DNA from 4 places in the Serratia sp. OS31 genome. Region 3 is predicted to be linked to each of the others. Evidence: predicted binding sites of a transcription regulator. Region 3 holds the regulator's gene; each other region holds the start of a gene.

The links. The regulator PurR, encoded in region 3, represses purine synthesis genes. The targets are predictions, from matches to a motif close to CANGCAAACGTTTGCNTG.
Region 1: a site for PurR is predicted at 1,383-1,400, ahead of guaB (IMP dehydrogenase). Genes of this name have one in related genera too.
Region 2: a site for PurR is predicted at 2,082-2,099, ahead of pyrD (quinone-dependent dihydroorotate dehydrogenase). Genes of this name have one in related genera too.
Region 4: a site for PurR is predicted at 1,206-1,223, ahead of H5P17_RS04375 (amino acid aminotransferase). Genes of this name have one in related genera too.

The regions. Positions count from the first base shown of each region.
Region 1 is NZ_JACJFQ010000019.1:85,427-88,558, reverse strand. Features, by position in the region: gene guaB (IMP dehydrogenase) at 1-1,321, opposite strand, end outside; gene xseA (exodeoxyribonuclease VII large subunit) at 1,492-2,868, shown strand; gene H5P17_RS16485 (TIM-barrel domain-containing protein) at 2,875-3,132, opposite strand, start outside.
Region 2 is NZ_JACJFQ010000003.1:88,588-91,719, forward strand. Features, by position in the region: gene H5P17_RS04310 (YcbX family protein) at 1-247, shown strand, start outside; gene H5P17_RS04315 (cell division protein ZapC) at 254-802, opposite strand; gene pyrD (quinone-dependent dihydroorotate dehydrogenase) at 978-1,988, opposite strand; gene ssuE (NADPH-dependent FMN reductase) at 2,248-2,826, shown strand; gene H5P17_RS04330 (sulfonate ABC transporter substrate-binding protein) at 2,853-3,132, shown strand, end outside.
Region 3 is NZ_JACJFQ010000007.1:149,644-152,775, reverse strand. Features, by position in the region: gene punC (purine nucleoside transporter PunC) at 1-196, opposite strand, end outside; gene punR (DNA-binding transcriptional activator PunR) at 320-1,228, shown strand; gene purR (HTH-type transcriptional repressor PurR) at 1,263-2,288, opposite strand; gene H5P17_RS08835 (YnhF family membrane protein) at 2,612-2,701, shown strand; gene sodB (superoxide dismutase [Fe]) at 2,755-3,132, opposite strand, start outside.
Region 4 is NZ_JACJFQ010000003.1:102,712-105,843, reverse strand. Features, by position in the region: gene H5P17_RS04375 (amino acid aminotransferase) at 1-1,140, opposite strand, end outside; gene ompC (porin OmpC) at 1,386-2,510, opposite strand; gene asnS (asparagine--tRNA ligase) at 2,814-3,132, opposite strand, start outside.

The DNA.
Region 1 (3,132 bases), on a different contig from region 3:
AAGAACGCAGGCCGCCCATTTGCTGGTGCACGATCGCTTTCAGCATGCCTTTGTAAGCCACGCGGCCTTCGATACCTTCCGGCACCAGTTTGTCGGCGGCGTTATCGGTCTGGAAGTAACGGTCGGAAGAGCCTTTGGACATCGCGCCCAGTGAGCCCATACCGCGGTAGGATTTGAACGAACGGCCCTGATACAGCTCGATTTCGCCCGGTGATTCTTCGGTACCCGCCAGCATGGAGCCGACCATTACGCAGGATGCGCCGGCCGCGATAGCTTTGGCGATGTCACCGGAGAAGCGAATGCCGCCGTCGGCGATGACCGGAATGCCTGTCCCTTCCAGCGCTTCAACCGCATCGGCGATGGCCGTGATCTGCGGTACGCCTACGCCGGTCACGATGCGAGTAGTACAGATGGAGCCAGGGCCGATACCCACTTTGACCGCGCTGACGCCGGCGTCAGCCAGCGCTTTGGCACCGGCTGCGGTAGCCACGTTGCCGCCCACGATCTGCAGATCCGGGTATTTGGCGCGCGTTTCGCGAATGCGCTGCAATACGCCTTCGGAATGGCCGTGAGAGGAGTCGATCAGCAGCACGTCAACGCCGGCGGCGACCAGCGCATCAACGCGCTCTTCGTTACCTGCGCCTGCACCCACCGCAGCGCCAACGCGCAGACGGCCATGCTCGTCTTTACAGGCGTTTGGCTTGCGTTCCGCTTTCTGGAAGTCTTTTACGGTGATCATGCCCAGCAGATGGAAGCTGTCGTCCACTACCAGCGCTTTCTCAACGCGTTTTTCGTGCATTTTCTGCAGCACGACTTCACGCGCTTCGCCTTCTTTCACCGTAACCAGACGCTCTTTCGGCGTCATCACGGCAGTAACAGGCTGGTTCAGATCGGTGACGAAGCGGACGTCGCGGCCGGTGATGATACCGACCAGTTCGTTCTCTTCGGTGACCACAGGGTAACCGGCGAAGCCGTTACGTGCGGTCAGCTCTTTCACTTCTTTCAGGGTAGTGGCGGGGGTTACGGCTTGTGGATCGGTCACCACGCCGCTTTCATGTTTTTTCACGCGGCGGACTTCTTCTGCCTGACGCTCGATAGACATGTTCTTGTGAATGAAGCCCAAACCGCCTTCCTGCGCCAGCGCGATGGCCAGGCCGGATTCGGTAACGGTATCCATGGCTGCGGACAGCATAGGGATATTCAGGCGGATATTTTTGGTCAGTTGGGTGCCGAGCTCAGCGGTATTAGGCAGAACCGTAGAGTGAGCTGGAACCAGGAGAACGTCGTCAAACGTCAGTGCTTCTTTTGCGATACGTAGCATGGGCAATATCTCACCAGAGTGGGCTGTGAAAAAGATAAAATATTGCCGCGGCATTATACAGAGCGTAATCGGTTGCCTCCAGCACTTTCTCACAAAAACTCTTGATTACCTTTTTCAGCCATGTAGTATCGACCAATTAAGTGCTTGTTTTGAAATTTGATCTGGGTCACATGTCGATACCTGCTTCGCCTTCCATTTTTACCGTAAGCCGCCTGAATCAGACGGTTCGACAGCTGCTGGAAATGGAAATGGGCCAGATTTGGCTCTCCGCCGAGATCTCCAACTTCTCCCAGCCGTCTTCCGGCCATTGGTATTTCACGCTGAAAGACGACCGCGCGCAGGTGCGTTGCGCGATGTTCCGCAACACTAACCGCCGCACCACCTTCCGCCCGCAAAATGGCCAACAGGTGCTGGTTCGCGCCAGCATCACGCTGTATGAGCCGCGCGGCGACTATCAGCTGATCGCAGAAAGCATGCAGCCTGCCGGCGACGGCCTGTTGCAACAGCAGTTCGATCAGTTGAAACAACGGCTGAGCGCCGAAGGCCTGTTCGACCAACAGTTCAAACAGCCGCTGCCCAGCCCGGCCAAACGCGTCGGGGTCATTACCTCCGCCAGCGGCGCGGCGCTGCACGATGTGCTGCAGGTGCTGCAACGGCGCGATCCTTCGTTGCCCATCGTTATCTACCCTACTTCGGTGCAGGGCGCGGAAGCCCCCCTGCAGATTGTGCGCGCCATCGAAACGGCCAACCGCCGTGACGAGTGCGACGTGCTGATCGTCGGCCGTGGCGGGGGTTCGCTGGAAGACCTGTGGAGCTTTAACGACGAACGCGTTGCGCGGGCGATTTTCGCCAGCCGCATTCCGATTGTCAGCGCCGTCGGCCACGAAACCGACGTCACCATTGCCGACTTTGTCGCCGATCTGCGTGCGCCAACCCCTTCTGCCGCTGCCGAACTGGTCAGTCGCAATCAGTTGGAACTGCTGCGTCAGTTGCAATCACAGCAACAGCGGATGGAAATGGCGATGGACTACTACCTGGCGCAGCGCCAGCAGCAGTTCACCCGCATCAACCACCGTTTGCAGCAGCAGCACCCGCACCTGCGTCTGGCGCGCCAACAAACGCTGTTGTTCAAACTGCAGCGCCGGTTGGAAGACGGCATGCAAAACCAACTGCGTCTGTCTTCGCGTCGCAGCGAGCGGGCTCAGCAACGGCTGGCGCAGATGCAACCGCAGGCGCGTATTCACCGCTACCAACAACGCGTGCAGCAACAGGAATACCGTTTGCAGCAGGCATGGGATCGCCAGCTTAACGGCCTGCGTCAACGTTTTGGCGTCGCCTGCAGCCAGCTCGAGGCCGTCAGCCCGCTGGCAACGCTGGCCCGTGGCTACAGCGTGACGCAAACCCCGCGCGGCGAACTGCTGAAAACCACCAAACAGGCCCAGGTTGGTGAACTGCTGAAAACCCGCCTGCAGGATGGCTGGGTGGAAAGCGAGGTGAAAACCATCACCGTCGCCAAAAAGCCTCGCAAGAAACGCGCGGCCGAATAATCCCGCTTACTCCAGCGTAAAACTGCTGCCCGGCACGCCGTTAATCCACAGTTCTCGCGTCTCACCAGTTGGCAAACTGCAGGTCAACGTCCGCCACGCCGGTTTGAACCGGCCTTCGGCAGTGATGTTCAGCATGATGCGTTGATTGTCGCTGAACATCTCCCAGCGCAGCCACAGCGCGTCGCCCTGCTGCCAGCCATAACTTTCCCCGTCATCTTCGAATAACAGCCCAGAAGCGCTGCCACTGCCTTTGAGCGGGTACAG
Region 2 (3,132 bases), on a different contig from region 3:
TGAACATAGCGTCACTATCGAATACGCGGGAACGGTGTTTACCGGCAATAATCAGCAGATCTTACTGGAACAGTTGGAACAGCAAGGGCTGCGCGTGCCTTATTCATGCCGTGCGGGAATTTGCGGAAGTTGTCGCATAACCTTGGTCAGTGGCGAAGTGGCACCGCTGAAGAAAAGTGCGGTCGCCAACAATGGCACCATCCTTTGCTGCAGCTGTATTCCAAAAAGCGATTTGACGCTGGCGTAATCGCCGTTATACCGCCCTGTCGTAAGCCGGGGCGGAGGCCTCATCTTGCGCGCAGGGTTTAAGGCGATCGTGCATCACTTTGATGGCGTCGCCCAGAACCATGGTACGGCCGGCCACGGAGAGTTGGTTTTGCGCCAGCAGGCAAAGGCTGGCGTTGTCGCCGGCTTCCACCACCAGCAGGCGGGCTTCAACGCCGCTCTCCATCACCTTCACCGCCGCCAACTCACCGTTTTTCGGCTGCAATGGATAATGTTGCTGCGAGAAATGCCAGCTTTTCGGCATCAGTGGCTTGAGGAAGCGATAGGCTACCAGGGCATTTAATACCAGTTCGGCGCGTTGCTCGTGGCTGAGCTTTATCTGTTTGCACTGCTCTTCATAATTAAAATAAAGCGCAGCGTCGTCCACACAGAAAGAGCATTCGTCGAAAGCATCCGGCGTTAACATTTTGGCAGGAAAACGCGAGCGGAAGATCATCCCATTGGCTAAATCCAGCATTAGCCGATCGTGTTCGGCGTCAAAATACCAACGCCAATTATCGTCAGGTTTTATCTTCATGTCTTATCCTTCTCGCTGCCTATGCCACGCCGTATTTACCCTAAAAGGTGATTTTATCACCACTCAAGTCGCTTAAACATCGGATAATTCCGCGAACGATATTTATGCTAGTGGACAAAATATAGACGAGCCGGGGGAAGAAATAAACCCCCGGCGGAAAATGAAAGGAAAAATATTAGATGTAGTTAACGATATCTTTAATCAGCCGCGGACCTTTGAAGATAAATCCGGAATAAATTTGCACCAACGAAGCCCCGGCTGCCATTTTTTCCCGCGCGGCCATCAGGGAATCAATTCCGCCCACCCCGATAATCGGCAGACGCCCTTGCAGTTCAAGTGACAAACGGCGGATCACTTCGGTGCTGCTCGCCTGCAACGGACGACCACTCAGGCCCCCCATTTGCTCGCAATAATTCAGCCCCTGGATCAATTTACGATCCAGTGTGGTATTGGTCGCGATCACACCATCTATATTATGGCGCACCAAACTGTCGGCTATTTGGATCAATTCTTCTTCTGAAAGATCCGGCGCGATCTTTACCGCCACCGGCACATATTTGTGATGGCGCGCATGCAATTCCTGCTGCTTATTTTTAATGGCGGCCAAAAGATCGTCTAACGCTTCACCGTACTGTAAGGATCGTAACCCCGGCGTATTGGGTGACGAAATGTTAATCGCGATATAACCGGCATACGGATAAACTTTATCCATACAGATCAGATAATCGTCTTTTCCTTGCTCGACCGGGGTGTCTTTATTCTTGCCGATATTAATCCCCAGAATACCGCCGAAATGAGATTTCTTAACGTTTTCAACCAGATTATCCACGCCCTGGTTATTAAAGCCCATTCGGTTGATCAGGCCTTCCGCTTCCACGATGCGGAACAGACGCGGCTTGTCGTTGCCCGACTGCGGGCGTGGCGTCACGGTGCCGACTTCGACAAAGCCGAAACCCATGGCACCGAATGCGTCGATACACTCGCCGTCTTTATCCAGACCGGCGGCCAAACCCAAAGGATTTTTAAAAGAGAGCCCCATGCAGCTTACCGGCTTGGTCGGCACAGACTGGCGAATAACAAATTCTAACGGGGTGCCGGTGACGCGGCGGAGCTGATGAAAAGTCAATTCATGCGCACGCTCGGGATCGAGCTGGAACAACGCTTTTCTGATGAGGGGGTAGTACATGTACTCTCCTGATTTCCCGGTTGCAAACCGGGGGCGTATTATCCGGTATCCCTTGGCCAATTGGAATTGATTAAAAGCAAAAAAAGCGTTTTTAACGCAATCGTTTCCCCCGATAGGGAGCCAAAGCCCCGCCAATCCGCATTTACGCATATCAAAATCAAAAAATGAGATTTAAGTAACCCGCCCCTTTGCTGATAGGTTTAAAACACTTCTCGACAATTTTCTAATTAAACCTAACTTTTAGTTATAAGGAGTGGTAATGCGCGTTATATCACTGTCCGGCAGCCCTCGCATCCCATCACGTTCAGCGGCCCTGCTTTCCTTGAGTAAGAATTGGTTGCAGCAACAGGGCGTGGAGGTGATCTCCTACACCCTGCACGACTTTGACGCAGAAGACTTGCTGTACGCCAATTTCAATAGCCCGGCGATAAAAGCCTTTACTGAACAACTGGCTTTGGCCGACGGCCTGCTGGTCTCTACCCCGGTGTATAAGGCCTCGTTTTCCGGCGCGCTGAAAACCCTGCTGGATCTGCTGCCGGAACGTGCGCTGGACCATAAGGTGGTGTTACCCCTGGCCACCGGTGGCTCCATTGGCCATATGCTGGCGGTGGACTATGCCCTGAAACCGGTGCTGGCGGCATTGAAAGCGCAGGAAGTGCTGCATGGAGTGTTCGCCGATGACAGCCAGGTGGTGCTGGACGGTGAGGAAATTACCCTGTCCGAAGGTTTGGCTTCCCGGCTGGAAGAAGCCCTGGAAAGCTTCTACCTGGCGCTCGGCCGCCGTAAGCCACCGCAGGCACGGCTCTCCCCTTCCCTGTTCTCACGTCAAACTGCCTGACAGCACGCTCTCTATAAGGAAAGAGGATGACACGACTTTCATCATTTGGCCGTTGGCTTGGCACTGGCGCCTTAGCCGGCATCATCTCACTGGCGTGGATCAATTCCGCCAGCGCACAGGATCCGGCGCAGTTTCGTATCGGTTATCAAAAAGGATCGATCAGTCTGGTACTGGCAAAATCCCACCGCCTGCTGGAACAGCGTTTCCCCACCACCAAAATCAGTTGGATCGAATTCCCCGCCGGCCCGCAGATGCTTGAGGCGCTGAACGTCGGCAGTATCGATCTGGGCAGTACCGGCGATATTC
Region 3 (3,132 bases):
CGGAAAGCGGGCCCCACAGCAGTTGTGCAAAGGCAAACCCGGCCAGGAAGATACTCAGGCTGGCGCTGATGGCCCCGGCGGAAATCTGCAGGTCTTGCTGCATCATGCCAAAGGCGGGCAGGTACATGTCGGTGGCCAGGTAACCCAGCATGCTCAGGCCGGCAAGGTAGAACATAAAACCAAAGGAATTTCGCATGGTATTTCTCGTTAATATTTTATTGTCGCAGGTTTTTAGCGCCGGCAAGTGTATCCGGCTGGATCTCTGCTTGTGAAACGGTAATATTTGCGAGGTGCTGTTAAAAAAATTGAAGGCAAAACTATGTGGTCTGAATATTCCCTGGATGTCGTCGATGCGGTGGCCCGTACCGGCAGTTTCAGCGCTGCGGCGCAGGAACTGCATCGGGTGCCGTCGGCGGTAAGTTACACGGTGCGGCAGCTGGAGCAATGGCTGGCGGTGCCGCTGTTTGAGCGTCGTCATCGTGACGTGGAACTGACACCGGCGGGCGTGCTGTTTATTCAGGAAGCGCGTGGTGTCATCAAAAAAATGCTCGACACGCGACGACAGTGCCAGCAGGTGGCTAACGGCTGGCGGGGCCAGTTGAAAATTGCGGTAGATATCATCGTTAAACCCCAGCGTAGCCGCCAATTGGTGCTGGATTTTTACCGCCATTTCCCCGACGTCGAACTGCTGGTTCAGCCGGAGGTGTTTAATGGCGTGTGGGATGCGCTGGTGGACGGTCGTGCCGATATGGCGATCGGTGCCACAAGGGCGGTGCCCGTGGGCGGCGGTTTCGCCTTTCGCGATATGGGGGATATGTGCTGGCTGTGCGTGGCCAGTCCACAACATCCTCTGGCCGCGATAGAAGGGCTGTTGAACGACGATCAACTCCGGCCTTTTCCGTCGCTGTGCCTGGAAGATACTTCGCGCAACCTGCCCAAACGCGTGACCTGGACGTTGGACAACCAGCGACGCCTGGTGGTGCCGGACTGGGCCTCTGCGATAGATTGCCTGTGTGCCGGGTTGTGCGTTGGCATGATGCCCGCGCATCGGGTATTGCCTTTGGTGCAGCGCGGGGAACTGGTGGCGCTACAGTTGCAACAGCCATTTCCCGCCAGCCCTTGTTGCCTGACCTGGCAGCAAAATACGCCGTCACCGGCGATGGCCTGGTTACTGGATTATCTGGGAGACAGTGAAACCTTGAATCAGGAGTGGCTAAGCGAAGAATGACGCCGGAAACCGCGAGGGTTTCCGGCGCAGATAATTAGCGGCGATAATCGATGAACGGGCCGTCAGCGACCGAACGGCGCTCGACCAGCTTGGGATGAACCTCAATGACCTGCGACTCTTCACGTTTGCTGATAATGCGATCCAGCAGCATGGTGAACGCCATCTCACCCAGACGTTCTTTGGGCTGATGGATCGTGGTCAGTGCCGGGGTGAAGTAGCGGGCATTTCGTACGTTATCGTAGCCAATCACCGAAATGTCCTGCGGCACGCGCAGCCCAAGTTCATCGGCGGCGCAGATCGCCCCCATGGCCATGATATCGCCACCGCAGAATACCGCGGTAGGGCGTTGCTTCTGCGACAGTATCTGATGCATGGCCTTGTAACCGGATTCCGGCTCAAAGTCGCCCTGAACAATCCACTCTTCGCGCACGTCGATATTGGCTTCTTCCATGGCTTTTAAAAAGCCCTGATGGCGGCCGCCGCCGGTATTGCGTGCCAGCTGGCCCGGAATGGCTCCGATATCGCGGTGGCCGCGTTCAATCAGGTAGCGCCCGGCCAGATAGCCGCCTTCGAAGGCGTTATCGATAATGGTGTCGGTAAAGTCACCGCGTGCAGCGCCCCAATCCATGACGACCATCGGGATATTGCGATAATCTTCCAGCATGCCGAGCAGTTGGTCCGGGTATTCCGAACACATGACTAACAGACCATCGACGCGCTTTTGCGCCAACATCGCCAGATAGGCGCGTTGTTTGTCCAGATTGTTATGCGAGTTGCACAGGATCAGCGTATAGCCTTTGCTGTAGCAGCTGTTTTCCACCGCCTCGATCACTTCGGCAAAGTAAGGTGCTTCGCTCGACGTGGCCAGCAGACCAATAGATTTGGTGTGGTTGACCTTGAGGCTGCGCGCCACGGCGCTGGGTGAATAGTGCAGCTCTTTGATCGCGGCGCCAACGGCCGCTTTTGTCTCTTCGGCGACGAAACGAGTCTTATTGATGACGTGCGAAACGGTGGTGGTGGAAACGCCAGCGCGTTTGGCCACATCTTTAATCGTTGCCATGTAAAGAATGACTCCTGAACTCACATGTTGCAGTATGTAAGTGTGATGTTAATCGTTTGCCTGCGTAGATCCTTCTCCAAAGAAGCGAAAACTGAGTTTTTAGTGTGTTGAAGTCGTCAGCGCTTGGTCAGGAGGGGCATTTTGCCGGTACACAGTTGTGAACTGCGAATTTTGTCCCATATTGAGCAAAAGGGGAAGAGGTAATCGGTATTATAAACTGGGAAATGATAACAAGATTTTATCGGCCAACTGTGGGAAAATGGTTTAACACATTAATTGTGTGCCTTTTACCCTTGGGAAACCCAATCTGAAAAGGAGTTGTAATGGATACCGATTTGAAAATGTCACTGTTCACCACCCTGGGTGCGCTGGCTGTGATTATCGCTTTTAGCTTCACCGCTGCATTGAACTGATACTCTTCAGTCAACCAGGCGCAGTTCGCTACGCCTGGTTGTATTTCCCCGCTTTACGCCAGATTTTCCTCCACAAATGTCCAGTTAACCAGCGCCCAGAAGTTTTCCAGGTAGGCCGGTCGTGCGTTGCGATAATCGATGTAGTAGGCGTGTTCCCAAATGTCGACGGTCAGCAGCGGTTTGTCTTCACCGGTCAGCGGCGTGGCCGCGTTCGAGGTATTAACAATCGCCAGCGAGCCATCCGGTTTTTTCACTAACCAGGTCCAGCCTGCGCCGAAGTTTTTCACCGCGGCGTCGCTGAATTGTTCCCGGAAGGCGGTAAAAGAACCAAAAGCCTGATTGATCGCCGCGGCCAGTTTGCCCTGGGGCTCTCCGCCGCCCTGAGGTGACAGGCAGTGCCAATAGAAGGTGTGATTCCATACCTGGGCCGC
Region 4 (3,132 bases), on a different contig from region 3:
CATGCCTGCGACGTTAACCCGGCCGGAGTTAACGGCGTAAACGCCAAATTCGTCACGCAGGCGCAGTACCTGTTCTTTGGTCAACCCGCTGAACGAGAACATGCCGTTCTGGTTGATGATAAAGCTGAAGTCCTGCTCTGCGCCTTTCTCCTGCAGAGTATTCACGAACAGCTGACGCATGCGGTGAATGCGTTGACGCATATCGGTCAGCTCCTGCTCCCACAGCGCGCGCAGCGCATCATCACCCAGGATGGTCGCAACCACCGCGGCACCGTGTGACGGCGGGTTGGAGTAGTTGGCGCGAATGGCTGCTTTCACCTGGCTGAAGGCGCGATCAGCGGTATCCGCATCTGCGGCCACCAGAGTACAGGCGCCGACACGTTCGTTGTATAGGCCGAAATTCTTCGAGTACGAGCTGGCCACGATCAGTTCCTGATGCTTGGCGGCGAAAATACGCAGGCCCTGCGCATCTTCTTCCAGACCTTTCGCAAAGCCCTGGTAAGCAAAGTCAAACAGCGGCAGCCAGCCGTTAGCCACAGACAGCTCGGCTAACTGAGCCCACTGCTCTGGCGTAGGATCGATACCGGTTGGGTTATGGCAGCAACCATGGAACAGGACCACATCGCCTGCCTGAGCCTGTTTCAGGCTGTTCAGCAGGCCATCGAAGTCCAACGCATGATTAGCCGCATCGTAGTAGGCATATTCCAGCACTTCCAGGCCGACGGCGCCGAACACGTTTTTATGGTTCGGCCAGCTTGGGTTGCTGATCCAGATGCGTTTAGCGCTGGTCTGGTTGGCGATGAAGTCAGCTGCCACACGCAGGCCGCCGGTGCCACCAGGCGTTTGCGCGGTGCGCGCACGCTTGTCGGCAATGATTGGGCTTTGTTTGCCGAACAGCAGTTCTTGCGTGCAGTTGGCGAAAGCGGGGATGCCCTCAATGCCGAGATAGTTTTTGGTGGCTTCATTTTCCAGCAGATACTGCTCAGCTTTTTTCACGCTGGTCAGCACCGGCGTTTTGCCGGTTTCGTCTTTGTAAACGCCAATGCCCAAATTGATTTTGTTCGGGCGTGCGTCGGCGCGGAAAATGTCGGTCAGACCCAGAATCGGATCGGCAGGTGCAGCAGTGATTTTTTCAAACATGTCAGGTGCTTCCATGGCTCGGAGTTAAGCAGACAGAAGCATCAGGGTAGCGCCAGTTATGCGCTTTGCCAACCGTTTGCGAGAAAAACACAGCGATCTTGTGAAGGGCGCAGATTCAGCATAAAAAATGAGGAAGAAGGGGGCATTGGCAGGATAAAAATTTACGCGTAGCGCAAAAACAAAAACAGGGCCGAAGCCCTGTTTTTTAACTTACCCGACGGTGAACCGTCGTTAAGTGAGACAACTTAGAACTGGTAAACCAGACCAACACCTACGATATCATCGGTAGCGGTGCCAGTGGCTTTAGTGAACTCGTTGTCGTCCAGCAGGTTGATTTTGTAATCAACATAGGTAGACATGTTTTTGTTGAAGTAGTAAGTGGTACCAACAGAAACATATTTAACCAGATCCTGGTCAGAACCCACGCCTGGGACGTTCAGGTTTTTACCTTTAGACTGCAGGTAAGAAACTTCTGGACGCAGACCGAAGTCGAACTGGTACTGAGCAGTCACTTCGAAGTTCTGAGTTTTGCTGGCGAAGCCGCCGCAATCGGTAGATGCATTACAGGTTGAGCTGAAGTTGCCGCCGCCGAATGGAGTCATGTTACGAGTTTCTGCGTACATAGCTGCCAGGTAAACGTTGTTAGCGTCGTATTTCGCGCCAACGGTCCATGCATCAGCTTTGTCGCCACGTTCGTTAGAACGCAGTTTTTGATCATCGGTGCGGTTGGAAGAAGCGTATGCTGCACCTACGCTGATGCCTTCGCCGATGTCATAAGTAGAAGACAGACCCCAGCCGTCGCCGTTTTGTTTCTTGACGTCACGGCCATCGTTCTGGTTCTTGCCTTGGTACTGAACGGCGAAGTTCAGACCGTCAACCAGACCGAAGAAGTTGTTGTTACGATAGGTAGCAACGCCGTTGGTACGGCCAGTCATGAAGTTGTCGGTGTAGGTATAAGTATCGCCACCGAACTCTGGCAGCATATCTGTCCAGCCTTCCACGTCGTACAGTACGCCGTAGTTACGGCCGTAGTCGAATGAACCGTAGTCAGCGAATTTCAGACCAGCGAAGCCCAGACGAGTCTTGGTGCCTTCGGTGCCTTGAGATTCAGAGTGGTTAGCCTGAACGTTGTATTCCCACTGGCCGTAACCGGTCAGTTGGTCAGTAATCTGGGTTTCACCTTTGAAGCCGAAACGAACATAGGTCTGATCGCCGTCATTGCCTTTGTCGTCTGAGAAGTAGTGCAGACCGTCAACTTTACCGTACAGATCCAGTTTGTTGCCGTCTTTGTTGTAGATTTCAGCAGCGTTAGCTGCACCAGCGGCTAACAGAGCTGGGATTACCACTGCAAGAATATTGCGCTTCATCATTATATTACCCTCATTGGTGTTATTCGGACACCTTTGCCACTGCCGCCAATAATTCTTTTGGAACTATTGTTGATAGATTGGTGTCGTCCTGTGTCTGCACGCAGTGTTCCATTCACGGGCAGGTTTATCTAGAACGAAAATGCTACCAATGTCCTAATGAGGTTTCAAAAAGAAAATATTTGTAACTAAATGTAATATTCACGGAACTTTGTGACGCTCGTCAATATTAAAAAATGCGAAAGGCCAGCTAAGCTGGCCTTGGTTTTGTAACTAAATTAACTAGAAAATGTATTATCTGATTAATTAAAAGGTTGCATTACGTGGTGTGCGTGGGAAAGGGATCACGTCGCGCACGTTTTGCACACCGGTTACGTAGGCGATTAAACGCTCAAAACCTAAACCGAAGCCGGCGTGTGGCACTGTGCCGTAACGACGCAGATCGCGGTACCACCAATAATCTTCTTTATTCAGGCCCATGGCTTCCAGGCGCTGATCCAACACGTCCAGACGTTCTTCACGCTGAGCACCGCCGATGATCTCGCCAATGCCCGGGGCCAGCACGTCCATCGCCGCAACGGTTTTGCCGTCGTCGTTCATCCGCATATAGAAAGCTTTGATGTCT